One region of the Mesorhizobium sp. M0145 genome, then DNA from elsewhere that is predicted to be linked to it. Evidence: predicted binding sites of a transcription regulator. Region 1 holds the regulator's gene; each other region holds the start of a gene.
The links. The regulator PhoB, encoded in region 1, activates phosphate uptake and scavenging genes when phosphate is short. The targets are predictions, from matches to a motif close to TGTCATNNANCTGTCAT.

Region 1 (7,231 bases):
GCGTCGACAAGGCCGTGGAATGGCCGGTCGGCATCGGCGCTAAGGGCAACGAGGGCGTTGCCAACAACGTCTCCCAGACCGGCGGCGCGATCGGTTATGTCGAATATGCTTACGCCAAGCAGAACAAGCTCACCCACACCGATATGATCAACAAGGACGGCAAGAAGGTCGAGCCCGCCGCGGCGGCGTTCTCGGCGGCAGCGGCCAATGCCGACTGGAGCTCGCAGCCGGGCTATGGCGTCATCCTCGCCAACGAGCCGGGCGCCGAGTCCTGGCCGATGACGGCGGCAACGTGGATCCTGCTCTACAAGAAGCCGGATGATGCCGCGACCACCGGCGAAGCGCTCAAATTCTTCGCCTGGGCATACGACAAGGGCGACGAGATGGCCGGCGAGCTGGACTACGTTCCGATGCCCGACAAGGTGGTTGAGAGCGTCAAGGCCATGTGGGCCAAGGAAGTCGTCGGCGACGACGGCAAGCCGCTCTACTCGGCTATGTAATCTCCTCCAGGGAGGGCGTCGATGGCGCCCTCCCTGTTGCCTTTAATCGCGAGGACCCAATGACCATCGCTTCCGATGCCATGCCATCATCTGCAGCAGCCCGGGCCAGGGAAGCTACGGTGCGGCGCTTCGCGCTCACAGATGCCATATTCCGCGGACTCACCCGCGCTTCCGCAATTCTTGTGCTGGTCATCCTCGGCGGTGTCGCGATCTCGCTGTTTGCCGGCTCATGGCAGGCGCTGTCGTCGTTCGGTTTTTCTTTCCTGACGACTGAGAGCTGGAATCCTGTTACGGAAAAATTTGGCGCACTGGCGCCGATCTACGGCACGCTGGTGACGGCGGCCATTGCCATCCTGATCGCGGTTCCGATCGGCATCGGCATTGCAATCTTTCTCACCGAGCTCTGCCCGCGCCCGCTCAGGCGCCCGATCGGCATAGCGGTCGAGCTGTTGGCCGGCATTCCTTCGATCATCTACGGCATCTGGGGCCTGTTCGTGTTCGCGCCATTCCTGCAGACGACGATACAGCCCTTCATCATCAACATCTTCCATGGCGTGCCGGGACTATCCAGCCTTTTCGCCGGCCCTCCTTACGGCATCGGCCTTCTGACCTCGGCGCTGATCCTCGCCATCATGGTGTTGCCCTTCATCACCTCGATCACCAAGGATGTCTTCGATACGGTGCCGGCGGTGCTGAAGGAATCGGCCTACGGCATCGGTTGCACGACCTGGGAAGTGACCCGGCGCGTGGTCATTCCCTATACCCGCATCGGCATCATGGGCGGCGTCATGCTTGGCCTCGGCCGGGCGCTCGGCGAGACCATGGCGGTGACCTTCGTCATCGGCAACGCCCACCGCATCAGTGCCTCCCTGTTCGCGCCGGGCACGACGATCTCGGCGACCATCGCCAATGAATTCACCGAGGCCGACGGCGACCTCTACACCTCCTCGCTGGTTTCGCTCGGCCTGATCCTCTTCGTCATCACCTTCCTGATCCTTGCCGCCGCCCGCTATATGCTGATGCGGATCGACGCCCGTACGGGAGCCTGACCGATGTCGACATCCTCATCGCTCCACAGCCGCCGCAAAGCCAGGAATTCGGTGATGATGGCGCTTTGCGTCGTCGCCGCCGGCATCGGGCTTGCCTGGCTGGCGCTCATCCTCGGCGCACTAGTCTATAAGGGCACAGCCGGGCTTTCGTTCGCGGTCTTCACCGAGATGACGCCACCACCGGGCGAGGCCGGCGGCCTGCTCAATGCCATCGCGGGCAGCCTGCTGATGACGATCATCGCCGTTGTCGTCGGCACGCCGATCGGCGTGCTGGCGGGGACCTACATGGCCGAGTATGGACGCTTTTCGCGCATCACCACCGTCGTCCGCTTCATCAACGACATCCTGTTGTCGGCGCCGTCGATCATCATCGGCTTGTTTGTCTATGAGCTGATGGTGCGGCCAATGGGACATTTCTCGGCCATTGCCGGCGCAGTTGCGCTTGCCATCCTGGTCATTCCGGTGGTCGTGCGCACCACTGAAGACATGCTCAGCCTGGTGCCGAACGCGTTGCGTGAAGCCGGTGCCGCGATCGGCGCGCCACGCTGGGTGGTGATCCGTTCGGTCGCCTACCGCGCCGGATTGTCCGGCATCGTCACCGGCATATTGCTGGCGATAGCACGCATTTCCGGCGAGACGGCGCCGCTGCTCTTCACCGCGCTCAACAACCAGTTCTGGAGCAGCAATATCAACGCGCCGATGGCCAGCCTGCCGGTGACCATCTTCCAGTTCGCTCTCAGCCCTTACGAGGAATGGCAGCAACTGGCGTGGACCGGCGCACTCATAATCACCCTGACGGTTCTGGGCTTGAGCATCCTCGCCCGCAGCCTTACCGGACGCAGAGAGGACAGATGACACAGATGTTGTCCCCAGACATGACGATGGCCGAAACGGTAGCCGAGAAGACGAAGATCGAGGTCAAGAACCTCAACTTCTACTACGGCCAGAGCAAGGCGCTGAAGGACATCAGCCTGTCGCTGCCCGAGCGCAGCGTCACGGCCTTCATCGGCCCTTCGGGTTGCGGGAAATCGACGCTGCTGCGTGTGTTCAACCGCATCTATGAGCTCTACCCAAAACAGACGGCCGAGGGCCAGGTGCTGCTCGACGGCAAGAACATTCTCGACCGGTCGCAGGATCTCAACCTCCTCAGGACCAAGATCGGCATGGTGTTCCAGAAGCCGACGCCGTTCCCGATGTCGATCTACGAGAACATCGCCTTCGGCGTCAGGCTCTACGAGAACCTCGGCAAGTCCGAGATGGACGGCCGCGTCGAACAGGCGTTGAAGCGCGCCGCGCTGTGGAGCGAGGTCAAGGACAAGCTCAACGCCAGCGGCTTGAGCCTGTCCGGCGGCCAGCAGCAGCGGCTCTGTATCGCCCGCACCGTGGCGGTGAAGCCGGAAGTCATTCTGCTCGACGAACCGGCTTCGGCGCTCGACCCGCTGTCGACTGCCAAGATCGAGGAACTGATCGACGAATTGCAAGCCGACTACACGATCGTCATCGTCACCCACAACATGCAGCAGGCGGCGCGCGTGTCGCGCCAGACCGCCTTCATGTATCTGGGTGAACTGGTCGAGTTCGACCGGACCGAGAAGATCTTCACGTCGCCCCGCGAGAAGCGCACGCAGGACTACATCACTGGCCGCTTCGGCTGAGCCATTCCGATCATGCATTTGAGGACAGGATCATGGGCGAACACACAGTCGCTTCTTTCGACGAGGATCTCGAGCAGATCAGCAAGCTGATCCGCGACATGGCCGACCTCGCCGGTTCGATGGTCGGCGGGGCGACCAAGGCCCTGTTGAATTCCGACAACGTGCTGGCGCAACGCGTCGTTTCCGACGACGCCATCATGGATGCGCGTCAACGCGAACTGGACGACCGCGCCATCACCCTGATCGCCAAACGCCAGCCGATGGCCCACGATCTTCGCCATGTGGTCGGAGCGATCCGCATGGCGGGCGACCTCGAACGCATCGGCGACCTTGCCAAGAATATCGCCAAGCGCGTGAGTGCGGTCGGCCTCAGCGCCACGCCGCGGGACCTGTCGCATTCCATCGACGCGATGGCGCAGCTGGTTCTCATCCAGGTGCAGGGTGTCATCGAGGAATATGCTGCAGGCGATGCGGCCGCGTTGGCCAAGCTGCGTGCCGCCGACGAGCGCATCGACGTCAAATACACGTCCGTGTTCCGCGAGCTCTTGACCTACATGATGGAAGATCCGCGCAACATCACCGCTTGCACGCACCTGCTGTTCTGCGCCAAGAATCTGGAGCGGATCGGCGACCATGTCACCAACATCGCCGAAAATGCGTATTATGTGCTGACCGGCGAGCAATTGCCGGTCAATCGTCCGAAGCAGGACGAAACGACAATGTCCGCACCGGTGACATGATGGGGGTGCCCAGCCGATGATCGCACCACGCATAATGGTGGTGGAGGACGAGGAGCCGTTGGGTGTGCTGCTCCGCTACAATCTCGAATCCGAAGGCTACCAGGTCGAGGTGGTGACACGCGGCGACGAAGCCGAGATCCGTTTGCAGGAGAATGTGCCCGACCTTTTGGTGCTCGACTGGATGATACCAGCGGTTTCCGGCATCGAGCTCTGTCGTCGGTTGCGGGTGCGCCCCGAAACCGAGCGGCTGCCGATCATCATGCTGACCGCGCGCGGCGAGGAGAGCGACCGGGTGCGCGGTCTTTCGACCGGCGCCGACGACTATCTGGTCAAACCGTTTTCGACACCGGAATTCATGGCCAGGGTCAAGGCGCTGCTGCGGCGCGCCAAGCCGGAAGTGCTGTCCAGCGTGCTGAAGGTCGGCGACATCGTGCTCGATCGCGAATCGCACAGGGTCTATCGCAAGAAGAGCGAAATCAGGCTCGGGCCGACCGAATTCCGGCTGCTCGAGTTCATGATGCGGCATCCGGGCCGTGTCTTCTCGCGCAGCCAGTTACTCGATAATGTCTGGGGCGAGACAATCTACATCGACGAACGCACCGTCGACGTGCATGTCGGGCGGCTGCGCAAAGCCGTCAACAACGGCCGGATGCCGGATGTCATCCGCACCATCCGCGGTGCCGGCTATGCGATCAGGGAAGATTGACCCGCCTGGTCAGGCTACGTTCTTTCTGACGCTGGGCCTCATTTGCGCGCCCGGCGCGAAAATCTCCTGGTCGACGAAGCTTAACGCCCGCATCGCGCAGCCTTCGCGGATCAGCGGCAATTCGTTCGGCTCTGTATCGAAGGAGATCGAGCCTGAATGCTGGCCGCCGGCGGTCTGGGCGATTGCCTTCCGCAAGGCCGGCTCGATCAGATCGAAGGCGGCGGCACTGGCGCCGACCATCGCGACCGGTGCCGGATCGATCAGCGCGAACAGCGAGCCGAGACCGAAACCCAGCGCTTCGCCGGCCTTGCGGTAGGCCTCGCGTTCCGGCCCATCTTTCTCGCGCGCCTGGGCCGCCAGTGCTCGCATGTCGGCGTCGCTGACGTCGGCGACCGGTTCGCTGTCTTCGCTCATCTGCCTGGCGTTGCGCCAGATGGCGTAGTTGCCGGCATAGGCCTCGATGCAGCCGCGCCGCCCGCAACGGCAGAGCGCGCCGCCCGGACGATGGATCATGTGGCCAAATTCGCCGCCCGAGGAATGCGTCCCGGTGAACAGTTCGCCCTTCAGCACCAGCCCCATGCCGATGCCATGCGAAAGCAGGATGGCGATGAAGTCGTCGCGATAGCGATCCGGATTGCGCCAGCGCAAAGCCACCGCCATCATGTTGCAGTCGTTCTCCACCGTTGCCGGGATGCCGAATTCGTCCTCCAGCATGTCGGCAAAGGCGATGTCGGTCTGCGGCGTGATCGGCGACCACAGCATGGCGCGTGCAGGGGAGTCGGTAATGCCCTGAATCGCCAGGGCGATGCGGGCGACACTGCGGACGTCAAGGTCTGGATCCTGCAGCCGGCGCCGGACGATGGCCATGCATTCACGGATCAGCTCGTCGCGCGGCATGGTCAGCGTGTCCAGCCGGCGCTGTTCCTCGGCGACCACCTGTCCCGTATAGTCGATAATGGCGGCCGACAGGAAATTCAGCGACAACACCACGGTCAGCACCGCCGCCGCTTCCGGGTTGAGGGCGAGGCCGACCTGCGGACGACCGCGTTTCAACGAAACGGGCTCGCTTGCCTTGCTCTCGGCGAGGATGCCTTCCCGTATCAGGTCGGAAGAGATCGCCGATATGGTCGAATGACTGAGGCCGGTGGTAGCTGCGATCTCAGTACGCGATGGCTGGCCGGCCCGGCGCACCGCCGAGATCACCATCGCCCGGTTGCGCCGGCGCAAATCGTCATGGCGGATTCCGACCGACATTGTTTTGCTTTCCTCCCGGTTGCCGCGGCCGCTCATGAACCGGAAGCCGTCGGTAATGTCCGACAAATAGTGTCGGATGCAGGCAAATAGTGTCAGATGCAGGTGGCGCTGTCATCGTTTATTCCGACGCTCGAAAAAACTCGCAGAGTCATCAAAATCCATCAGAATCGATGTTGACAGCAGCCGGAGATCGGGCCAGTATTTTTTCGAGGCTCGAAAAAATTAGAGCTTCTAAGCTGGTCTTTGAGCCAATTGGTCACGCCGTACGCGGCGCAGGGAGGATATGATGAAGAAATTCACGACCGCCATTCTGGCGGGTGTCGCCATGACGCTGGCGCTGGCGTCGGTGGCGCAGGCTAAAGACAAGGTCATCGGCGTTTCCTGGTCGAACTTCCAGGAAGAGCGCTGGAAGACCGACGAGGCCGCAATGAAGGCGGCCATCGAGGCCGCAGGCGACAAGTATATTTCCGCCGACGCACAGTCCAACCCCGGCAAGCAGCTCACCGACGTCGAGAGCCTGATCTCGCAGGGCGCCAACGCACTGATCATCCTGGCGCAGGACGCCTCGGCCATCGGGCCGGCCGTGCAAAAGGCACTGGACGAAGGCATCCCGGTCGTCGGCTATGACCGGCTGATCGAGAACAAGGACGTGTTCTATCTGACCTTCGACAACAAGGAAGTCGGCCGCATGCAGGCCCGCGAAGTCTTCAAGGTGAAGCCGGAAGGCAACTACGTCTTCATCAAGGGTTCGGGTTCCGATCCGAATGCCGATTTCCTGTTTGCCGGTTCGATGGAGGTGCTGAAGGAGGCCATCGACGGCGGCAAGATCAAGAATGTCGGCGAGGCCTATACGGACGGCTGGCTGCCGGCCAACGCTCAGAAGAACATGGAACAGTTCCTGACCGCCAACGACAACAAGGTCGATGCCGTAGTCGCCGCTAATGACGGCACTGCCGGCGGCGTCGTCGCCGCGCTGACGGCGCAAGGGCTGGCCGGATCGGTTCCGGTTTCGGGCCAGGACGGCGACCACGCCGCGCTGAACCGCATCGCGCTCGGCACACAGACCGTGTCGGTGTGGAAGGATGCGCGCGAGCTCGGCAAGAATGCCGCCGAGATCGCCTCGCAACTGGCCGACGGCAAGCAGATGACCGACATTGCCGGCGTGAAGGATTTCACCACGCCCGGCGGCAATACCGTCAAGTCGCTGTTCCTGACCCCGGTCGCCATCACCAAGGACAACCTCAACGTCGTCATCGACGCCGGCTGGATCAAGAAAGAAGAGGTCTGCGCCGGCGTGACGGCTAGCGCTGTTGCAGTCTGCAACTGA
Region 2 (7,231 bases), 130 kb from region 1:
AACCGGTCAAGGTCAAGCAGCAGGAGCGCCAGATGTCCATCCTTGCCGCCACGATCCATCGAGGCGAATTCTGCTTCCAGCCGGGAAGAAAAGCTCCGCCGATTGGCAAGCCCGGTAAGCGGATCGAAATGCGCGAGGCGGAGGATCTCTTGTTCTGCCTTCTTGCGCTCACGGATGTCGCGAACGGCAAGCACCGTATGAGGCCTGCCGCAGTAGGTGATTTTCCTGGCGATCAGCTCGACAGGAATTCTCGCCCCGTCGCTGCCCCTTAACTTCGCTTCCTGCGCCTGTTCGCCGAAGCCGGACATATCGGCTGCGCTCTGTCCGTCGAAAAGCTCGCCGAATTGCATCGTGTTCAGGGTGGCTGTCGCTGTTCCGGTCAGCTTCGCCATACTGTCATTGGCGCTGACAATGCGGGTGCCATCGCAAACGATCAGACCTTCCACCGCCGCATTGGCGAGATCGTGCATGCGATCGGCCTCGAGCTTCTGGCGGCGAAAGCGCAGGTCGATCCACAGCGCGGCACCCGATAGTACAAGGATTATCAGGCTGGCGACCGCTGCGGCAAAGGCCTGGGAAATGGGCTCGATGGAATGTTCGGATATTTCAATCGAGGAATCCGGAATGATCGACACCGCAGCCATCGCGATGAAATGCAAGCTGCAAATCGCCAGCGTCAAAAGCGCGGCGCCGCCGAAAGTCGCGAGCGCTGACGGACGGCGCAAGACGACAAGGAGCGCCAGTGCCGCGAGGGTCACGCCGGCCAGAAGCGATATCGCGACAAGGAGCAGGTTCCATACGACCCGGCCTTCGACCTCGAAAGCTGCCATGCCGATGTAGTGCATCGTCGCGATGGCGCCGCCCAGAATGGCGCCACCGACGAGGAAATGGTCGATGCCGCGGCGCAAGGTGGCGACCCACATCCCAAGCGCGGTCATGATAACGGCGGCGGCAAGCGAAAAGGCGGATAATCCCGGATTGTATGCGTTCGGTATTCGCGGCGTAAACGCGGTCATGGCGATGAAATGCGTCGCCCATATGCCGAACCCGGTCGAGGCTGCGGCGATCATCAGCCAGACAAGCCGGTTTCGCTCGGTCGATCGGCCGACATGCTTAAGGAGATTAACCGCTGAGAAGCAAGAAATTCCACAGACGAGTGCGGCAAGCGCAACCAGTCTCGGATCGTGCTGACTTACAATACAATTATAGACCCTCAGCATCCTGGTTCACTCGGTCTGCCAAAACTAACAGGGGAGGTGTGACTGATTAGCTCTTGGAGATTTTAACGAATGGTTAACCCGCGGGCCACGAGGCGGGTCTTTTCGGGGGAAACCCGACGCCGCTGCGCCGAAAAGACGGTGATGTGATTTCTGGCGCCCGGTTTCGGTAGCGAGTGCACTTTAGGAAGGAATGATGTTCATTGATCCGCAATAAAACCGTTGTCCGATTGTCATCAGCGCCACATATTGGCTTTGCGGAAGTGCCCCTTTCGCCAATGACAAACGGGAGATGAAACATGAAGTTCTTCGGCTTTGCGGCCGGTATCGCCGCCACCGTGACCCTGCTTTCCACCACCTCCGCCTTCGCCGTCACGCAGATCAGCTGGTGGCACGCCATGACCGGCGCCAACGCCGAGGTCGTCGCCAAGATCTCCAAGGATTTCAACGCCAGCCAGAGCGACTATGAGCTCGTTCCGGTGTTCAAGGGCACCTATCCGGAGACGCTGAATGCCGGCATCGCTGCCTTTCGTGCCGGGCAAGCGCCCGATATCCTCCAGGTGTTCGACGTCGGCACCGGCGTGATGATGGCGGCCGAGGGTGCGATAAAGCCGGTGGCCGATGTGATGACCGGCGCCGGGATGACTTTCGACAAGAGCCAGTATCTGCCCGGCATCGTCGGCTATTATTCGAAGCCGGACGGCACCATGCTATCGTTCCCCTACAACTCTTCCTCGCCGATCCTCTACTACAACAAGGACATCTTCCAGAAGGCAGGCCTCGACGTGAACAATCCGCCCAAGACGTGGAACGAGGTGTGGGAAGCTGCCAAGAAGATCAAGACGAGCGGCGCCGCCCCTTGCGGCTATACCTCGACCTGGCTGACCTGGATCCACCTGGAGAATTTCGCGGCGTGGAATGACGTGCCTTGGGCCACCCAGCAGAATGGCCTGGCTGGAGGTGATGTCGAACTCAAGATCAATGCGCCGATTTTCGTCAACCACTTCCAGGCGCTAGCTGACCTGGCCAAGGACGGCACGTTCAAATATGGCGGACGCACCTCCGAAGCCAAGCAGATATTCCTCGCCGGCGAATGCGGCATCTTCACCGAATCGTCGGGCGGCCTCGGCGATATCGTCAAGTCCGGCATGAACTATGGCATCGGCCAGCTTCCCTATGATACCGACGCCAAGGGCGCACCACAGAACACGACGCCGGGTGGTGCCAGCCTGTGGGTGTTCGGCAACAAGTCGGACGAGGAATACAAGGGCGTCGCGGCTTTCTTTGCCTATCTGTCCAAGACCGATGTGCAGGAATATCTGCACCAGAAGTCGGGATATTTGCCAGTGACGCTTGCGGCATACGAGGCGACTAAGAAATCAGGCTTCTATGACAAAAACCCCGGCCGCGAGACACCCATCCTGCAGATGACAGGCAAGGCGCCGACCGACAACTCGAAGGGCGTGCGCCTGCCGAATCTGCCGCAGGTGCGTGATATCCAGAATGAGGAGTTGGAGAAGATGCTGGCTGGCCAGCAAACCGCTCAGCAGGCGCTCGACAATGCGGTTGCGCGCGGCAACGCGGCGATCAAGGAAGCGCTGGAGAACTGACGGGATTATCTCGGTTAGTCGGTTGGAATATCGCCCACGCGGGCTCGCGTGGGCGACACCTGGATAGCGAGGGAAATCAGCCTGTCTCCACGCGTCGTCTTTCCCAACAAGATCCTGCCCTACCTGCTGGTGGCGCCACAACTCGCCATCACCCTGGTTTTCTTCTACTGGCCGGCCGGTCAGGCGCTTTACCAGTCGATGCTCAGGCAAGACCCGTTCGGGCTGAAGAGCAGGTTCGTCTGGTTTGCCAATTTCCGGAAGGTGCTGGCCGATCCGGCCTACCTCAACTCGATCAAGGTCACCGTAGTGTTCTCTCTTGCGACCGCGATCGTTGCCATGGTTGTGGCCCTGCTGCTCGCGGTCATGGCCGAGAAGGCCGTGCGCGGCAAAGGCCTCTACCGCACACTGTTGATATGGCCTTACGCCGTGGCGCCGGCGATTGCCGGCATGCTTTGGCTTTTCCTGTTCAATCCCTCGATCGGCTCGTTGGCCTATTTGCTGAGAAGCCTCGGCATCGTATGGGACCCGCTGCTCAACGGCACCCACGCCATGATCCTGCTGGTGTCGGCTGCTGCCTGGAAGCAGATCAGCTACAACTTCCTGTTCTTCGTCGCCGGCCTGCAGGCGGTGCCGAAAACGCTGATCGAAGCGGCGGCCATGGACGGCGCCGGCGAAACCAAGCGCTTCTGGACCATCGTCTTCCCGCTGCTTGCGCCGACAACCTTTTTCCTGCTGGTCGTCAACACCGTCTATGCCCTGTTCGACACGTTCGGCATCGTTCATGCCGTCACCGGCGGCGGGCCGGGCAAGACGACCGAGACGCTGGTCTACAAGGTCTACAATGACGGCTTCGTCAATCTGATCCTGGGCGATTCGGCGGCGCAGTCGGTCATCCTGATGGCCATCGTCATTGCGCTCACAGCGATCCAGTTCCGCTATGTGGAACGCAAAGTCCATTACGGCTGAGGGCAGCGATGATCGGCCAGTCCCCGCTCCGCACCTTCATCGCCCATGCCGTGCTCATCCTCGGCATATTGATCGTGGCTTTTCCGATCTACTACACCTTCGTTGCCTCGACGCACACGCTGCAAACGATCCTCAGGCCGCCCCTGCCGCTCTTGCCCGGCGACCAGCTATGGAACAATTACAGCGAGGCGCTGTTCGGCGGCATCGGTCGTATCGGCGGGGTCAGCGTCGGCAGGCTGCTCCTCAACACCACGATCATGGCGCTCGGCGTTGCGGTGGGAAAGATCTTCATCTCGATCCTGTCGGCCTACGCGATTGTGTTCTTTCGCTTTCCGCTGCGCATGACCTTCTTCTGGCTGATCTTCATCACCTTGATGCTTCCAGTCGAGGTGCGCATCCTGCCGACCTACAAGGTGATGGTCGATCTCGGCATGATCGACACCTATGCCGGCCTGATCGTCCCGCTGATCGCCTCGGCCACCGCAACGCTGCTGTTTCGCCAGTTCTTCATGACCATACCGGGCGAATTGGTCGAGGCGGCGCGTGTCGACGGTGCCGGGCCATGGCGCTTCTTTTTCGATATTCTGGTGCCGCTGTCGCGGACAAACATCGCCGCGCTGTTCGTGATCCTCTTCATCTATGGCTGGACGCAGTATCTTTGGCCGCTGCTCGTCACCAACAGCAACGACATGAACACCATCGTCATCGCGCTGAGAAAGATGGTTTCCTTCGCCGATGCCGACACCCAATGGCACCTGGTGATGGTCACGGCAATGCTGGCCATCGTGCCGCCGATCCTGGTGGTCGTGCTGATGCAACGCTGGTTCGTGCGCGGTCTGGTCGAATCCGAAAAGTGAGAAGCCGATGGCGACCGTGGATCTGAAGGATGTCAGGAAAATCTATCCCAGCGGCGTCGAGGCCGTGAAGGGCGTTTCCATCGCCATTCCCGACAAGGAGCTTTGCGTGCTGGTCGGCCCCTCCGGCTGCGGCAAGTCTACGCTGCTGAGGATGATCGCCGGGCTGGAGACGATTTCTGCCGGTACAGTCGCCATCGACGGCAAGGTGGTCAACGCCATTGGCCCGACCGAGCGCGACATCGCCATGGTGTTCCAGAACTACGCGCTCTACCCACATATGAAGGTCTATGACAACATGGCCTATGGCCTGCGCAACCGCGGCACGCCGAATGACGAGATCGACAGCAGGGTACGCTCGACTGCCAAGGTGCTGGAGCTTTCGGCGCTGCTCGACCGGCGCCCGCGCGAGCTTTCCGGCGGTCAGCGCCAGCGCGTCGCCATGGGTCGCGCCATCGTGCGCAACCCGAAGGTCTTCCTGTTCGACGAACCGCTGTCCAACCTCGATGCGAAATTGCGCGGGCAGATGCGCATCGAGATCAAGAATCTGCAGCGCTCGCTTGGCGTCACCTCGGTTTATGTCACGCACGACCAGCTTGAGGCGATGACGCTGGCCGACATCCTCGTCGTCATGAACGCCGGCCTGGTCGAGCAGACCGGCGCGCCGCTTGATGTGTACGAGAAACCGGCCTCGACCTTCGTCGCTTCGTTCATAGGCGCACCGCCGATGAATCTGCTGGCGCTCACAGGGGCCTCCCCAAGCTCGGTATTGGCGGACGGTACTGTGATTGGCTTGGCGCCTCGACAGGGCAAGGCAGTGACACTAGGCTTTCGTCCGGAGGACGCCGACATCACCTTCGCGGCAGAGGCGCCGGCCGGCGCGCTCGCGCTGCCGGCAACAGTGGAAGCGGTCGAACCGGTCGGTGCCGAAAGCTTTCTCCATTGCGTGGCAGCCGGCAGCCGCATCGTGGTGCGCGTCTCAGGCCGCGCCAGCGCCAAGCCAGGCGACCAATTGCGCGTCGTGGCTAGGTCCGAAAAGCTGCATTGGTTCGATCAGGCAGGCAAACGGGTCGATTGAAGTCGGCCTTGCGCAGAACCGTTCAGGCAAACACATGCGCCTTGCCCGACACGGTCAGCCGGACGATCTCGCCGATCGCCGGCGCGTCCATGCCCGGCTTGCGCAGGATCAACGGCGTATTGCCGATGGCGGCGGCGTCGGGCGGATCGGGGCTGTTCAACAGACGCACCGCGATGGTGCACATCGAGCCGGCGAACTCCGATTCCGTCACCTCGCCGAACAGCATGTCCGGCGTGCCGGACATGCCTTCACGCGATGTGCGTTTCAGCAACACCTGCTCCGGCCGCAGCATGATGCGGGCGACGTCGCGCCGCTCCGAGCTGTCGACAGCGATGCGGCCGAGCGGCGAGATGGCGAAGCCATCGGCGATCCTTGCCGGCAGGACGATGGCGTCGCCAAGGAACTCGGCGACCATCCTGTCCTTCGGCTTGAAATAGAGCTCGCGCGGCGTGCCGACCTGCGAGAATTTGCCGTCGCGCATCACCGCGACCTGGCTGGCGAATGACAGCGCCTCGGCCTGGTCGTGGGTGACCAGGATGGTGGTGATGCCGGCGGTTTCAAGGAGCTCGGCCACGGCCTTGCGCATCGAGGCGCGCAGGCCGGTGTCGAGCGCCGAGAACGGCTCGTCGAGCAGCATCAGCCGCGGCTTCATGGCCATGGCGCGGGCGAGCGCGACGCGCTGCTGCTGGCCACCGGAGAGTTCGTGCGGACGGCGCTTCAGGATACCTTTGTCCAGCCCGACGACATAGGCGAGCTCGGCGATGCGCTCACTGCGCTTTTCCTCGTGACGCCCCATGCCGAAGCCGATATTGGCGGCGATGCTCAGATGCGGGAATAGAGCGCCGTCCTGCGCCACCAGCCCGATGCCGCGGCGATGCGCCGGCACGGCCGTGTCGCCATCGGCCAGCACCTCGCCATCAAGCACGATGCTGCCCTGGTCCGGCGCCTCGAAGCCGGCGATCAGCCGCAGCAAGGTGGTCTTGCCGCAACCGGACGGCCCGACGATTGCCGTACGGCTGCCGCTGGCCACGCTGAGGTCGACGCCGGCAAGTGCTGCGACGGGCCCGTAGTGCTTGTGGATGCCGCTCAGCTCGAGAAAGCTCATCGCCCGGCCATCCGCTTCGACTGGACGTAGAGCAACCAGGTCAAAGGCAGCGACATCGCCACCATGATCAGGGCATAAGGCGCCGCCGACGCATAGTCGATCTCGCCGCTATAGGACCAGAACGCCATGGCCAGCGTGCGGGTGCCGTTGGGCGCCAGCATCTGGGTTGCGGTCAATTCGTTCATGATACCCAGCGCGACCAACGCCATGCCGGCTGCGGCACCCGGCGCCGACAGGCGGATGGTCGTCGACCACAGCGCCTTGAGCGGCGACCGGCCGAGGCTGGAGGCGGCGCGTTCGAGCTCGACCGGCGCCTGTGCGATCGACGCCCTGAGGCTAATCAGAGCGCGCGGCAGGAACATCAGCGCATAGGCGACCAGGATGGTGAACAGGGTCTGGTA
Region 3 (7,231 bases), on a different contig from region 1:
CGTGGCAAACCGGATAGTGGCGCGCGGCGAAGTTCCCTATCTCCACGCCTATGCCAGCAACGCCGCGGCCATAGCGTTATACGAGTCCATCGGCTTCAGGTTGCGAAGCACAATGAATGTCGCCGTGGTTCAGCGCAGCGAATGATTAGTCGGCGCCTGATGCGCAGCATGGATGCATCCCGTATCGGAAGGAAGGATTTCGTATGGCCGAAATCCTTCCTTGAGACTGCAAGACCTTGCTGCGTGTCAGACCGCGATCTTGCCGCCGCCTTGCCTGGTGATGGCAACGACCGCCGGGCGCACCGGCATGTCCGGCTTGAAGTCGGGCCAGCGCGTCGACAAATCCTCATAGTAGGACGGACGGCCGAAAGCCTCCCAGTCCTCGCCGCCGTCGCCCGGATGCTGGACGGCAACGAAGGCGGTCTGGTCGTCCGGCGCAAACAGGGGACCGCACATTTCGGCGCCGATCGGCACGCGGAAGAACAGCTTTGATGTCGCCCGTGCCGTCCCCTCCGTATCGACAGCCCACAGACCATCGGTGCGGCCGGTGGCTTTCGGGCCTTGGCCGTCGGTGGCGACCCAGAGGCGGCCGGCCGAATCGACCGCGCAATTATCCGGCATGCCGAACCAGCCATTGGCGGTGGTTGCGGTCGAGAAGGTGGCGCCGACGTCGGCCACAGCGGGATCGCCGCATTTCAGCAGGATTTCCCACCTGCCCTTTGTCGCGGTGAAATCACCGCCGTCCTCGACGATCTCGATGATGTGGCCAAAGGCATTTTCGGCACGCGGGTTGGCGGCGTCGACCTGGTCGGCCTTGCGCTTCGAATTGTTGGTCAGCATGACATAGACCCTGCCGTTGGTGGCATTGGGCTGGATGTCTTCCGGACGGTCCATCTTGGTGGCGCCGAGCAGGTCGGCGGCGCGGCGCGTCTCGATCAGCACGTCGGCCTGGCTGGCAAAGCCGTTCTCCGCCGTCAGCGGCCCTTGGCCGAAGACGATCGGCAGCCACTCGACCGAACCGTCGTCGGCAAACTTGGCGACATGCAAGGTGCCGTCGTCGAGCAAATCCATGTTGGCGGCGCGGTCGTCCGGATCGAACTTGCCTGTGGTGACGAACTTATAGACATAGTCGAAGCGCTCGTCGTCGCCGAGATAGAAGACGACACGGCCATCCTTGGCGACGATTGATTCGGCGCCCTCATGCTTGAAGCGCCCCATCGCGGTGCGCTTCCTCGGCGCCGAAGTCGGATCCTGGACGTCGACCTCGACGATCCAGCCGAAGCGGTTCGGCTCGTTCGGCTCCTTGCCGATGTCGAAACGGTCGTAATGCGCTGCCCATTCATAGGCACCTTCGGGAATGCCGAGGCGCTTGTAATTGGCGGCTTCCTTATGCCCCTGCGGCAGCTCGCCCGAGAAATAGCCGTGGATGTTCTCCTCGGCCATGACATAGGTGCCCCATGGCGTGACGCCGCCGGCGCAATTGTTGATGGTGCCGATGATCTTCGTGCCGGTCGGATCGGCGCTGGTCTTGACGCGGTCGTGGCCGGCGACCGGGCCGGAGAGCGCGATCTCGGTGTTGGAGGTGATGCGGCGGTTGAGCTTGCCGTCGCGAACGACCTGCCATTTGCCTGATACCTTGCGTATCTCGACGATAGTGCCGCCATGCGCCGTCATCTCGACGTCGACTTGTTCCTTGCTGAGGGGCGCCTGCTTGGCCTTGCCGTCGACGATGGTGACGAGGCCCGGAAACATCAGGTGCGGATTGGTGTATTCGTGGTTGACCACCAGCAGGCCGTGCTCGGCCGAGCCGTCGATCGGGATATAGCCGACATAGTCGTTGTTGTAGCCGAATTGTCTGGCCTGGGCTTCCGCCGACTGTTTTGTCGGATCGAATTCCGGCGAATCGGCGAACAGCGGATCGCCCCAGCGCAGCAGTACATCGGCGTCATAGCCGGGTGCGACGTGATGCTTGTCGTCGATGCCGGCCTCGAGCTCGTCAAAAGCGAAGGCGGAGCCTTCGGCGGCGCGGGCATTGTCGGCGGTGATCAGCGCCAGCGGGCTGACGGTAGCGGCTATGGCCGAGACGGCAAGCGAGCCCTTGAGGAAGCCCCGGCGCGAGAACCGCGCGGCGATGATCTCACCCATGGTGCGGTTGTTGGTGGGATTGGCTCCTGGCCCATCATTTTCCTCGAGCACGCTGGTGCGGAAATGGGCGTCAGGGGAGCGATGTTCGGTCATAGTGGGCCTGCCTCTGGCTGGATGGATTGCTGGAGCGTGTTGCCTGGCCAATCCGGTATCGCCGGCAGGTCACAGTTTGATGACATGCCGGCTAATTACCATCTGCGATTTCGTGTCCAACATCGGGCCCGCTTGACCGCGACCGGCGCTTCGGAAACAAGAGCTGCGGCAGGCGCGTAGGGACACATCGGGAGAGAACAAAAGTGAGTTTCTGGGGACTTGGGCAGCTCTGCGTTTCGACGGTAATCTTCCTGCTGGCGGCGATGGCCGCAAAACAGTGGGGGCTGGCGCCGAGCCTCGGCAAGATTGTGCTGACGTTGGCGCTCTATTCGCTGGGCAATCTGATCATGCTGAGGCTGATCCGTGAATTCGGCATGTCGGTGTCGTTCAGCCTGTCGGCGGTGATCCAGCTGGTGTCGGTGAATGTGGTGGCGCTGGTCTTCTTCGGCGAGCGCGTCAATGCCTTACAGGCAACCGGCATCGTGCTTGCCATCGCAGCTGTGGCGCTGATCACGCTCGGGCCCTATCTGCAAAGGCTGTAACTGCGATCGGGCCGATGAAGAAGATTGCAAGCAGACTGCGCAACTGGCTGGAGTTCCCGGTTCTGCTGGCCGGGCTGGTCATTGCCGGCGGGCTGTGGGGGTTCGAGGAGCTGATGGAGCTGGCGCGGGCCACCACGCCGCATGCCTTCGACACCGAAATCCTGCTTGCCTTCCGCAAGGCCGGGCAGCCCGACAATCCGATCGGACCGGCGTGGCTGGAAGGGGCGATGCGCGACATCACCAGCCTCGGCAGCGCCAGCGTACTGGTGGTGATCACGGCAGCAATGATCGTCTACCTGCTCCTTATCCGCAGGCCAGGCGCGGCGCTTCTCATGTTCGTCGCGGTAGCGGGCGGCCAGCTCCTGTCAAGCGTGCTGAAATTCGACATCGACCGGCCGCGCCCTGATCTGGTCTCGCATCTCGCCGATGTGGCATCGCTTTCGTTTCCGAGCGGCCACGCCATGCTGTCGGCGGTGACATATTTGACGCTGGGCAGCATGGCGGCGCGGTTTTTGCCCGGGCGGACAACGAAGATCTATGTACTCGGGCTGGCGGTGCTGACGACGGTGGTGGTCGGCATCAGCCGCATCTATCTCGGCGTCCACTGGCCGTCCGACGTATTGGCCGGCTGGTGCGCCGGCTTTGCCTGGGCGATGCTGTGCTGGCTTGCGGCACGGTTCCTGCAGCGATGGCTTGGGCGGGCCGACGGCACCTGACTCAAATCAGCCTGTTGATCAGGCCATGACCGCAGCCTGCCAGCAGGAAAACCATCGACAGCAAGGCTGTCGAGGTCGCCAACGCTTTGAATATCTTCACCCGCTCATCCTTTTGAAGTCGTGCCTGTGAAATCGGGATCGCAGTGGATGTCCCGCCAAACGATGCCGAGGTTTGTAGCATGACAGCGCATCGGCTGGCAAAGAGTGCTGCATGTTTGGAGGCAGACCATCAATCCTTGGTGCAGGAAGACGTCGCCGACCGCGCCAGCGCAGGAACTTCATCCTCGACTGTTCGGCGGTGCCGTTCTTCGATTCAACGGCGGCCAATGTCATCGAGGGTGCGGCCCACAAGGCGAGCCGCGCCGGCGTTCGCTTCATTATATCAGGCGCTTCGCCGCAGATACGCCGCATGCTGATCAACCACGGCGTCAAGCGGCCGCTGGTGACTTATGCCGCCTCGATCACGGATCGCGGGCGCAGCTGAAGAAAGCCGCGCCCGCCGCCTGAGCCGATGGCTGGCTTAGTCGAGGCCCAATGCCGCGATCTCGCCGTCGTTCATCAGCGGCACGAAGATTGTCGACTTGCCGTCGGTGCCGATGTCGGCGCTGCCCGGTTTGAACGTCGCAACCGCTTGCGGCGTGCCGCCGGCTTTGTAGCGGTAGAGCGTGCCGGTCATATACGCGGTGGCGTAGATGCTGCCGCCGATGGCAACGACGCCATCGAGGTTGGCAAACTTTTCCGCGCCGGGCAGTGGCGAAACGGCCTTGGTAGCAAGATCGACCGAGAGCAGGCCGCCCGGCTCCGCGGTGCTGAAGTCGGGCTTGATGCCCTTGCCCCAGGAAGCGACGATCAGCCGGCCGCCATCGGCGAAGATGCCATTCGGCGAAGCAAGCGCCGCATCCCTGACGAACAGTTCGGGCCGGTCGCCGTCGATGCGATAGATCGTATCGGCAAGCATATCCGTGACGTAGATCTTGCCGGACGCGTCGGCGGTCACGTCGTTGAGGAAGACCGCGTTCGGCACGTCGATCGTCGATGTTAGCTTGCCGCTTGCGAGATCGACGACGCGCACATGGGTGAGGTCGGCGACGTAGAGTTTGCCGCCGACAATCGCCATGCCCTTGGGCGCGTCCATGCCGTCGGTCCAGTGTTGCGTGACTAGCTTGCCGTCCATCGACAGGATCGACAGATAGCCGTTGCCGTCGGCTTCGCCGGGATTGCCGACGATGTTCGAGACGATAACGCGCTGGCCGGCGGCGTCGAACAGCGCCGATTCAGGCTGCTCGAGGCCGCCGGTGCGCCAGAGTTCAGCGGCCTGAACTGCTGGCGCGGCCGCGATGCCGACCAGGGCGAGAAGTATCGAGGTGAAGAGGCTCTTCATGGCTAGTCTCCTGTAATGGACTGGCGGAGAGCTAGGCCTTTCGATACTTTTCGGGAAGATCTATCAGGACTAGTACCGAAGGCTGATACCAAATCGTGCAAAAGAGGTGCATCCCATGAACGGCCTGATCTTCGAAGCGCTGAAGCGGACGCTTAAGGCAAAGGGCATCACCTATCGCGTCCTTGCCGAGCGGATGGGTGTTTCCGAGCCGACGGTGAAGCGCATCTTCCACGAGCGCAACTGCAAGCTCGACCGGCTGATGGAGATCTGCACTGCCGCCGGCGTAGAGTTGGAGAACGTGCTCGGCTCTATGAACAGAGGACCAGGACCCGCCAACCAGATCGCGCCGGAGATCGAGCGCAAGCTCGCCGGGCGGCCGGCACTGCTGTTCGTCTTTGTCATGCTTTCCGAGAAATTCACGCCCGAAGGCATCATGCGCTCACAAGGGCTGAGCGAGGCTTCGATGTTCCTCTATCTGCGCGACCTCGAGGAACTCGGCCTGGTCGCGCTCGGTCGCGGCCTGTCGGCAAGGCTGCTGGTCGAGGCGCCGATCCAGTGGAATTTCGACGGGCCATTGCGGCCGCTGTTCGAGATGACCAACAAGAATTTCATCGGCTGGGCCATTACCCATCTTGAGCGCGAGGCGACGTTCGTCAGCTTCTCCAGGCGGATGCGGCCGGAAACGGCGGAAATGATCAAGCGCGAGGCTGAGGAATTGGCGGAGCGCGCCAAATTGCTTGCCCATCACGACCAGCACACGACGCCCGAAGACGGGCTGGTCGGTTACAAATGGACGTTCGCGTTCGGCGCAACGCCGTTCCCGGTGATCATGCCGATCGGGCCGCATCCGCGCGACGCAGGCGCGCGGACACCCGGCCGGGCCGCCGCAAAGCTACCGGCCTAGCCGCCACCCTGAGCCCTTGTCTCGGCATCGGCAATCCTGGGCTTGTCATCCCAGACCATCTGCCGGTAGTCGAAGCCGTATTCCAGCGTCGGCTTGACGATACGGAAATAGGGCGACAGGTCGAAATCGCGCGGCGTGTAGAGCGAGTGATGGCAGATGTGCAGGATTTCCCTGCGCGAATAGCTCGACTGGGCCGAGGCACGGCCAGGCGCCCGGGTAATCTCCGGCAGGATCGGGTAGCGGATCAGGCCATAGGCCTCGGCATCAGCGACGAGCAGATGGCGCGCGTCGGGTCGCCGGAACCGAAAGCCAGCATGCGGCGGCGCCAGCGCACCGGCACCGGCGGCGTCGGCAAGAAGTAGCGCAGCATGTCGAATATGTTCTTGAGATCGTATCTGAGACCGAGCCTGCCGATCATGAACGCGACGACCGCTTCGCGGTCATCCGGAGCCAGGCCACTCGCACGGCAGATGCGGGTGTTGTAGCTGCGATAGCGCGACAGCGGCACGGCGATGCAGCCATCGCCGAGCGTGACCTCGATCAGGCGCCGCCGCTCCGATCCGTCCTCCGGCTCCGGTAATGCATCGCCGACATAGAAGGCGGCATGCGACCAGGTCGACTGGGTGAGGTATTTGATCGCCGCCGAGATCTTCTGGTTACCTTCGATGAGTAGGATGTCGCCGGGCTCAAGCGTGCGGCGCAGCGTTTCGGCATCCGACGGCGTGTAAGGCTCGTAGAAGGTCGATTCCTCCTGCAGCCGGCCTGCAAGCCAGCGGCCAAGTCGGTCAGAAGCGTGTCGCCGGGCTCGGTCATGCCAGACGGCGATTACCACAGGGCGGCAAATTAGACCATGATCAGCCCACGCCAGGCGCGCCGGCGTCTTCGTGCTGCGGTGCCGCTGTGAGATCTTCGCGCACCTTGCGGGCGAGCTTCCTCGTCGAGCGCTTCGGACTGTCGCCGAAAAGCTCGGCCGCCTCGGCGAGGCAGGTCTTTTTCAGGCCCTTTTCCGAGCGCTTCAGCAGCTTGGCAAGCAACCGCGTCTCCTCAGGGGGGCCGAGCGGTTGGTCCTCGGCATCTAGAAGCGCGCGCATGACGAACACATCGTGGAACTCGCCAAGCCGCTCGCCCAATTCGTCGACGGCCTTGCGCCGCGTCTTGATCGGCGTCGGCCACAGCCTGCCGAGCAGCGACAGGTGCATGCCATGCGTCTTGGCCGCCTTGCGCAGATCGTGAAAGTCATCGGCTTCGCCGCGCGAAGCCGCCTTGTCCAGCGCTTTCCTGGCGCGGCGCAAAGTGGTGCGCGCGCCTTCGGCGAGCACGTCGGCAGCCTGCTCCGGCTGGTCGGGCAGAGCGAGCTTGTCGATCCGGGCGACACCTTCCTCGCAAGCGGAAATCGCCGCGCCTATCGCAGCATCGAGGCCTGCTCCGCCATGCAGTTCATGCTGGCGCG
Region 4 (7,231 bases), 310 kb from region 1:
ACGGCCAGTTTCGCGAACTCTACCGCATGAGCGAGGCCGAGCGCCGCTTCCTGATGCGCACCGATTGGGGTTTTGTCCATCAGAACCCGGCCGACGGGTTGCGCATGACGGTGTCGGCCGGCGCCAATGTCGGCGAGCGGCTGATGGCGGTCGGCGACCGTCACTATGGCAGGATCCGCGCAACGGCGCTCGACTGGTTGTCTCGTGTCGAGATCGACGAAGACCGCATCGACGACGAGCCGCGCGCCTTTTCCGGAGGCATGCGCCAGCGCCTGCAGATCGCCCGCAACCTCGTCACCGGGCCGCGGCTGGTGTTCATGGACGAGCCGACCGGCGGCCTCGACGTCTCGGTGCAGGCGCGCCTGCTCGATCTGTTGCGCGGCCTGGTCACCGATCTCGGCCTGGCCGCCATCGTCGTCACCCACGATCTCGCCGTGGCGCGGCTGTTGTCGCAGCGCATGATGGTGATGAAGGACGGCCGCGTCGTCGAAAGCGGCCTCACCGACCGCGTCCTCGACGATCCGCGCGCGCCTTATACCCAGTTGCTTGTCTCCTCGATTCTGCAGGTGTGACGATGATTGCTCCGGCGTACCCCCCTCTGGCCTGCCGGCCATCTCCCCCTCAAGGGGGGAGATCAGCAGCTTTTATGGCCCGCCCGTTCTGCGACACAGGAGAATGGCGAAACCGAATGCGACTGCCAATCTCCCCCCTTGAGGGGGAGATGGCAAGTTTTGGCAAAGAGGGCAGGCCAGAGGGGGGTGTTGGCCCGCAGACGAATGACGATTGGAGAACCCTCTGATGGCAACCCCGCTCGTTGTCTCCGATGTCGCGAAGAGCTTCACCATGCATCTGCGCGACGGCATCAAACTGCCGGTGGTCGCCGGTGTCTCGTTCGCGATCAGGGCCGGCGAATGCGCCGTGCTCGGCGGCCCGTCCGGCGCCGGCAAGAGCTCGATCCTGAAAATGCTCTACGGAAATTATGCCGCCGATGAAGGCCAGATCATCGTCCAGCACGAGGGCGGGCTCATCGATCTCGCCTCGGCCAGCCCGCGCACCGTGCTTGCCGTGCGCCGGCTTACCATCGGCTATGTCAGCCAGTTCCTGCGCACCGTGCCGCGTGTCTCTGCGCTCGATGTCGTGGCCGAACCGCTGGTCGAGCGCGGCGAGGAGCGCGAGGTCGCGCACGGCAAGGCACGCGCCTTGCTGGCGCAGCTCAACCTGCCGGAGAAGCTCTGGGCGCTGCCGCCGGCGACGTTCTCCGGCGGTGAACAGCAGCGCGTCAACATCGCGCGCGGCTTCATCACCGAGCACCCGATCCTGCTGCTCGACGAGCCGACCGCTTCGCTCGACGCCAGGAACCGCGATGTGGTGATTTCCCTGATCGCCGCCAAGAAGGCAGCGGGGGTCGCTTTGCTCGGCATCTTCCACGATCACGACGTGCGTGAGGCGGTCGCCGATCGCGTCATCGACGTGACCGCCTTCGCCGCCGGGAAAATCGCCGCATGACCAGGAAACTGTCGGAGGCGCCGCTGATCCACGAGACGGCGGAAGTCGAGAACTCGACGCTTGGCCGCTGGACCGAGATCGCCGAGCGCTGCCGGGTTGCCGAAAGCACGCTCGGCGACTATTCCTACATGATGCAGGACTGCGGCGTCTGGTGCGCAACGATCGGCAAATTCGCCAACATCGCCGCAAGCGTGCGCATCAACGCTACCAACCATCCGACCTGGCGGCCGACGCTGCACCATTTCACCTATCGCGCCTCGGATTATTGGGACGACGCCGAGCACGAGAGCGAATTCTTCGCCAAGCGCCGCGCCAAACGCGTCACCATCGGCCACGACACCTGGCTCGGCCACGGCTCGACCATCCTGCCGGGCGTCACCGTCGGCGATGGCGCGGCGGTCGGTGCCGGTGCGGTGGTGTCGAAGGACGTCGCGCCCTACACCATCGTCGCCGGCGTACCGGCCAAGCCGATCCGCGAACGCTTCGACCGCCGCACCGCGGAGCGCTACCAGGCGCTCGCCTGGTGGGACTGGGACCACGCAAGGCTGCGCGCCGCGCTCGACGATTTTCGGGAATTGTCGGCGGAGGCGTTTCTGGAGAAATATGGCGGCTGAGGGTCGTGAAATGGTGAATGGTGAATGTGAATGGGGGCAGCGGACAGGTTTCGAGGCTCAGGGAAGCCGTTCTTATCACCATTCACCATTCGAGCTTCTCGCGCCGAGTTGATCCCGCCCCGCTCCAGGCTGTGGGCAGTAACAAAACTGACATCGTTCCGACACCGCAGGTTCATGCGGCTGCGCTAGCCAGGGTAAACAGACCTTCAATTGCGATTGGACTGGAGCCTGCACCATGTCAGCTACGCTCGAAATCCGCGGCGTCACCCGCCGGTTCGGCAAGAACACCGCCGTCAGCAATGTTCACATCGCGATTCCGCAAGGCCAGATGGTCGGCATCATTGGCCGCTCCGGCGCCGGCAAATCGACGTTGCTGCGCATGATTAACCGCCTCATCGATCCCAGCCAGGGATCCATCCTGTTCAACGGCGTCGAGGTCTCCGGGTTGCGCGGCTCGCCGCTCCGGCGATGGCAGCGCGACTGCGCCATGATCTTCCAGCAGTTCAATCTCGTGCCGCGCCTCGATGTGCTGACCAATGTGCTGCTCGGCCGGCTCAACCACCGCTCGACGCTGTCCAACCTATTTGGCATGTTCTCCCGCGGTGAATGCGCCGAGGCGGTTGCAGCCCTCGAGCGCCTCGACATCGCCCGCACCGCCCTGCAGCCGGCCGGCACCCTTTCCGGCGGCCAGCAGCAGCGCGTTGCGATTGCGCGCGCCATGATGCAGCAGCCGAAGGTGTTGCTGGCGGATGAGCCGATTGCCTCGCTCGATCCGCTCAACGCCAAGGTGGTGATGGATTCGCTGCAGGACATCAATTTGCGCGAGGGCATCACCGTCATCACAAATCTGCATACGCTGGATACGGCCCGCACCTACTGCAACCGCATCATCGGCATGGCCGCCGGCAAGGTCGTCTTCGACGGCCCGCCCGAAGCCCTCAACCGCGAGGCCGTGCGCATGGTCTACGGCGCCGACAGCAATGGCGGCGAAATCTCCGAGGCCATCACCTCCACCAGTGTCGCCATCAAACAGAAAATCGCTGCATCCGCCGGACCGCTCGAGCCCGCATTCCCGGGATATTGAGAACGGCCTGATCGCCCGCCCGCGTCAAAGGCACCTGTCAAAAAATTCGAACGCTACCGGCGCGAGGCCGGGACCAACAGGAGAGAGATAATGTTCAGGAAGATGGTTTTTGGCGCCGTTTCATTGCTCGCCATCGCGGCAAGCGCCGCTCACGCCCAGGATATCAAGGAATTCCGCATCGGCATCCTTGGCGGTGAAAACGAAGCGGACCGGCTGCGCAACTTTCAGTGCCTCGCCGATCACCTGAAGTCCGAATTCGGCTTCGAGAAGGTCTCGCTGTTCCCGGCCGCCGACTATGACGGCGTTATCCAGGGCCTGCTCGGCGGCACGCTCGATTTCGCAGAGCTTGGCGCGTCGGGCTATGCCAGCGTCTACCTCAAGGATCCGAACGCCGTGACCCCGATCCTCACCACCCAGCAGACCGACGGCGCGACCGGCTATTATTCGATCGGCCTTGCGCTGAAGTCGTCCGGCATCACCGACATCAAGTCGGCCAAGAGCAAGAAGCTCGGCTATGCCGACCCGGATTCGACCTCCGGCTACCTGATCCCGCTGACCCAGATCCCGAAGGACACCGGCGCTTCGAACGAAACCTTCTTCGCCTCGACCCAGTTCAATGGCGGCCACGAGAACAACCTTCTCGCGGTTCGCGACGGCAAGGTCGATGTTGCGGTTGACGATTCCTCGGGCATCGGCGACTTCAAGAACGGCTACACCTCCGGCACCTTCCACAAGGAAGTCGCCAAGGGCGCCGTGGACCCCAACGATTTCGTCGAAGTCTGGCGCTCCGGCTTGATCCCGAACGGCCCGCTGGTCGTGCGCACCGCGCTCGGCGGCGGTATGAGCGCCAAGCTCGCCAACTTCTTCACCAGCCTGCCGGCCAAGGACAAGCCTTGCTTCGAGGCCATCGAAGGCGGCGATTTCACCGGCTATGTTCCGGTGAAGCCGGACTTCTACAGCGTCATCGTCGAAGCCCGCAAAGCCGCGATCGGCGGCTGACGACAATTGCGGAAAGGGCGGCGTCCTCCAGCGCCGCCCTTTTTGCGTGTCCGCTCGCGACCCCGTATGACCTTCGCCGCTACAATTCGTTCAGACGCGGTCCGGCAGGCAGCAGACGCCTGGCGACGCCAGACGTCCTTGCGCCGGTTCTACACGGCGCTCGGCATCGGCTCACTGCTTGTCGCCATGTGCACAGCCATGTGGTTTGCCGACGAGGCCAATGCCGGACATTTCTTCGATCGGCTGCCGCACATACTGGATTTCCTTAGTTGGCTTGTTCCCAAGGACTGGAACGACGTCTGGCGGGCGCTGTTCGACATCGCATCGCCGCACGACAAGGGCAGCCAAGAGTTCAACTTCCCGCTTGGCCGCGTCTATCTCTGGGGCGGCTTTTATCTACCCGAATATTTCGAGCTGATGCTCACCACGCTTAACGTGGCGCTGGTTTCCACTTTCATCGGCTTTGTCTTTGCGGTGCCCTTTTCCTTCATCGCCGCGCGCAACTTGACGCCCAGTCCGGTGCTCAGGCTCGTCCTCAAGCGCTTCATGGAACTGCTTCGCGCCTTCCCCGAGATCGTCATTGCCGGCCTGTTCGCAGCCATCCTCTCGACCGGCCCGGTCGCAGCCATCATCGCCATCGGCCTGCATTCCATCGGCGCCCTCGGCAAGCTCTTCTACGAGATCAACGAAAACATCGACATGCGCGCCGAAGAAGGCCTGCGCGCGGTCGGCGCCAACTGGTTCGAGCGCGTGCGCTTTGCCGGCCTGCCGCAAGTGCTGCCCAATTTCATGTCCTACACGCTGCTCAGGATCGAGATCAATGTGCGTATCTCGACCATTATCGGCGCGGTCGGCGGTGGCGGCATCGGCGAGGAACTGAAGCTCTCCATCTCGCGCGGCTTCGGCGCCAAGACGCTGGCACTGGTGCTGCTGCTGTTCACGACGATCTTCCTCGTCGACCAGTTTTCCGCCTGGCTACGCCGCAAGCTCGTCGGCGAGCAGGCATTCATGATGGGTGCCTGACCATGATCCCAAAATGTGGATTCCGGTTTTTGGAAAAGATCGTGGCAAATCAACAAGAAGACTGCCCATGGCCGCAATGACCGCCGATGAGATGCGGTCGATCGAGGAGCGCTTTCCCCAAGTGTTCCGGCGGCCCTTGTACAAACGCTTCGGCCCGCTGGTCCTGTTCACCGGCATCCTGCTCTACCTCGTCTATGCCTTGTGGTTCTTCAGCCTGCCGCAAGTGCTGAGGGAATCGCACTGGGAGCGCCTGCCGCTCTTCCTGACGCAATGGATCAGCTACGATCTGCAGCCGGAATTCCGTCTCGACCAGCCTCAGATCACACCCAGATACCCGCGTTTTTCGGCGCTCGGCGAAGACCCGCATCCCGATTGGGTCATCACAAACGCCAACGGCTCCTACACCATCCTGATCGACGGCCGGGCCAAATCGGTCACCTTCGACAAGACCGAGGCGACGCTTGTCGCCAATGGCCAGGCGGTGCCGGTGTCCTTGGCCAGCGGCAAGCCGGTAGTATCCGGCCCGGTGCCGGACTGGATCACCGCGCATGACGACGAAATCATCGCCAGGATGGGCTTTGCCGGCGAGGTCCGCATAACCGTCGATCGCGTCAAGGTCCGCAAGCGCTTCCTCGGCTGGGCGAATTTCGTCTTCGACACACGCTCGCCCTTCTTCGGCAAGTCACCCGGCGAGGTGGTCTCGTTGCTGATGTCCGGACCCCAGCTCAAGCCGGGCACATCAAACATTGCGCTGGCCGCCGACAATATCTGGAACAACGCCCAATGGCAGCATGGCGACGTCTGGACGAAGCTGTTCCAGACCATCGTCATGGCGTTTCTCGGCACCTTGCTCGGCGGCATCGTTGCCTTCCCGCTCGCCTTCTTCGCCGCCCGCAACATCACCCCGAGCGGCCTGCTTAGCCAGGTGCTAAAGCGGTTCTTCGATTTCATGCGTTCGGTCGACATGCTGATCTGGGCGCTGTTCTTCACCCGCGCCTTCGGCCCGGGCCCGCTTGCCGGCAGCGCCGCGATTTTCTTCACCGAGATCGGCACGCTCGGCAAAGTCTATTCGGAAGGCCTCGAGAACATCGACGACAAGCCACGCGAGGGCATCCAGTCGACCGGCGCCAACGGCTTGCTGGTGCAGCGCTATGGCGTGCTGCCGGAAGTGATCCCGGTCTTCATCAGCCAGACGCTCTATCAGTGGGAATCCAACACCAGGGGCGCGACGATCATCGGCGCCGTCGGTGCCGGTGGCATCGGCCTGAAGCTCTGGGAGGCGATGCGCACCAATTCCAACTGGGCCAATGTCTTCTACATGGTGCTCTTGGTCCTGCTCGTCGTTTTCATCTTCGACAACATTTCCAATTTCCTGCGCCGCCGCTTGAGCAGGACGATCCACGACTACAACCGGATCCAGGCCGGCCAGGGCTGACGGGGGCGTTGCGCAGGCGTGCGGTTAGGGCGCCTTCCTCCATCCATTCCTGATATGCCTGTAGCCGTCGCGGTAGACGGCTTCCGGGCCTTCGGAAAAGTCGCGCCACACCTTGGTGGCCGCGGCTAAATCCTTCAGCGAACGCCCGAACGCCTCGATCGTCAGCCAATCGTCGTAGCCGCTCTTGCGAATGGCGGAGAAAGTCTCCTTCCAGGGGACGTGGCCGCGGCCCGGCACGCCGCGATCGTTCTCCGAAATATGGATATGGACGATGTTCTTGCGGTTGCGCGTATAGGCGCCGATCGGGTCGGCCTCTTCGATGTTGGCATGGAACGTGTCGTACATCGCCTTGATGTGCGGCCGGTCGATCGCGTCGATATGCGCCGACAAATCGTCCATCGTGTTGAGCAGATAGCATTCGAAGCGGTTGAGCGCCTCCAGCCCGATGGTGACACCCTTGTTGCCGGCATGGTCACCGATGGCGCGCTGCGAAGCGATCGAACGTTTTTTCTCGGCCGCCGTCGGCCCGCTGCCGGAGAAGGCTCCGAGTGTGGAATGCAGCGGGCCGCT

Region 2: the regulator PhoB is predicted to act here: its motif matches at 1,438-1,454, upstream of ugpB (sn-glycerol-3-phosphate ABC transporter substrate-binding protein UgpB).
Region 3: the regulator PhoB is predicted to act here: its motif matches at 2,307-2,323, upstream of NKJ28_RS14895 (PhoX family protein).
Region 4: the regulator PhoB is predicted to act here: its motif matches at 2,258-2,274, upstream of phnC (phosphonate ABC transporter ATP-binding protein).

What each region holds. Positions count from the first base shown of each region.
Region 1 is NZ_JAMYTK010000001.1:753,243-760,473, reverse strand. Features, by position in the region: gene pstS (phosphate ABC transporter substrate-binding protein PstS) at 1-500, shown strand, start outside; gene pstC (phosphate ABC transporter permease subunit PstC) at 560-1,549, shown strand; gene pstA (phosphate ABC transporter permease PstA) at 1,553-2,404, shown strand; gene pstB (phosphate ABC transporter ATP-binding protein PstB) at 2,401-3,204, shown strand; gene phoU (phosphate signaling complex protein PhoU) at 3,237-3,944, shown strand; gene phoB (phosphate regulon transcriptional regulator PhoB) at 3,961-4,650, shown strand; gene NKJ28_RS03790 (ROK family protein) at 4,660-5,904, opposite strand; gene xylF (D-xylose ABC transporter substrate-binding protein) at 6,191-7,231, shown strand.
Region 2 is NZ_JAMYTK010000001.1:623,929-631,159, reverse strand. Features, by position in the region: gene NKJ28_RS03155 (bifunctional diguanylate cyclase/phosphodiesterase) at 1-1,220, opposite strand, end outside; gene ugpB (sn-glycerol-3-phosphate ABC transporter substrate-binding protein UgpB) at 1,517-2,827, shown strand; gene ugpA (sn-glycerol-3-phosphate ABC transporter permease UgpA) at 2,909-3,793, shown strand; gene ugpE (sn-glycerol-3-phosphate ABC transporter permease UgpE) at 3,802-4,650, shown strand; gene ugpC (sn-glycerol-3-phosphate ABC transporter ATP-binding protein UgpC) at 4,658-5,725, shown strand; gene NKJ28_RS03130 (ABC transporter ATP-binding protein) at 5,748-6,830, opposite strand; gene NKJ28_RS03125 (ABC transporter permease) at 6,827-7,231, opposite strand, start outside.
Region 3 is NZ_JAMYTK010000008.1:127,403-134,633, reverse strand. Features, by position in the region: gene NKJ28_RS14900 (GNAT family N-acetyltransferase) at 1-145, shown strand, start outside; gene NKJ28_RS14895 (PhoX family protein) at 247-2,238, opposite strand; gene NKJ28_RS14890 (hypothetical protein) at 2,442-2,780, shown strand; gene NKJ28_RS14885 (phosphatase PAP2 family protein) at 2,795-3,496, shown strand; partial or broken gene NKJ28_RS14880 (sodium-independent anion transporter) at 3,756-3,980, shown strand; gene NKJ28_RS14875 (SMP-30/gluconolactonase/LRE family protein) at 4,017-4,877, opposite strand; gene NKJ28_RS14870 (helix-turn-helix domain-containing protein) at 4,993-5,781, shown strand; partial or broken gene NKJ28_RS14865 (C40 family peptidase) at 5,778-6,594, opposite strand; gene NKJ28_RS14860 (CHAD domain-containing protein) at 6,636-7,231, opposite strand, start outside.
Region 4 is NZ_JAMYTK010000001.1:443,882-451,112, forward strand. Features, by position in the region: gene phnK (phosphonate C-P lyase system protein PhnK) at 1-572, shown strand, start outside; gene phnL (phosphonate C-P lyase system protein PhnL) at 799-1,506, shown strand; gene NKJ28_RS02245 (DapH/DapD/GlmU-related protein) at 1,503-2,120, shown strand; gene phnC (phosphonate ABC transporter ATP-binding protein) at 2,356-3,204, shown strand; gene phnD (phosphonate ABC transporter substrate-binding protein) at 3,295-4,203, shown strand; gene phnE (phosphonate ABC transporter, permease protein PhnE) at 4,270-5,226, shown strand; gene phnE (phosphonate ABC transporter, permease protein PhnE) at 5,294-6,661, shown strand; gene NKJ28_RS02270 (sugar phosphate isomerase/epimerase family protein) at 6,686-7,231, opposite strand, start outside.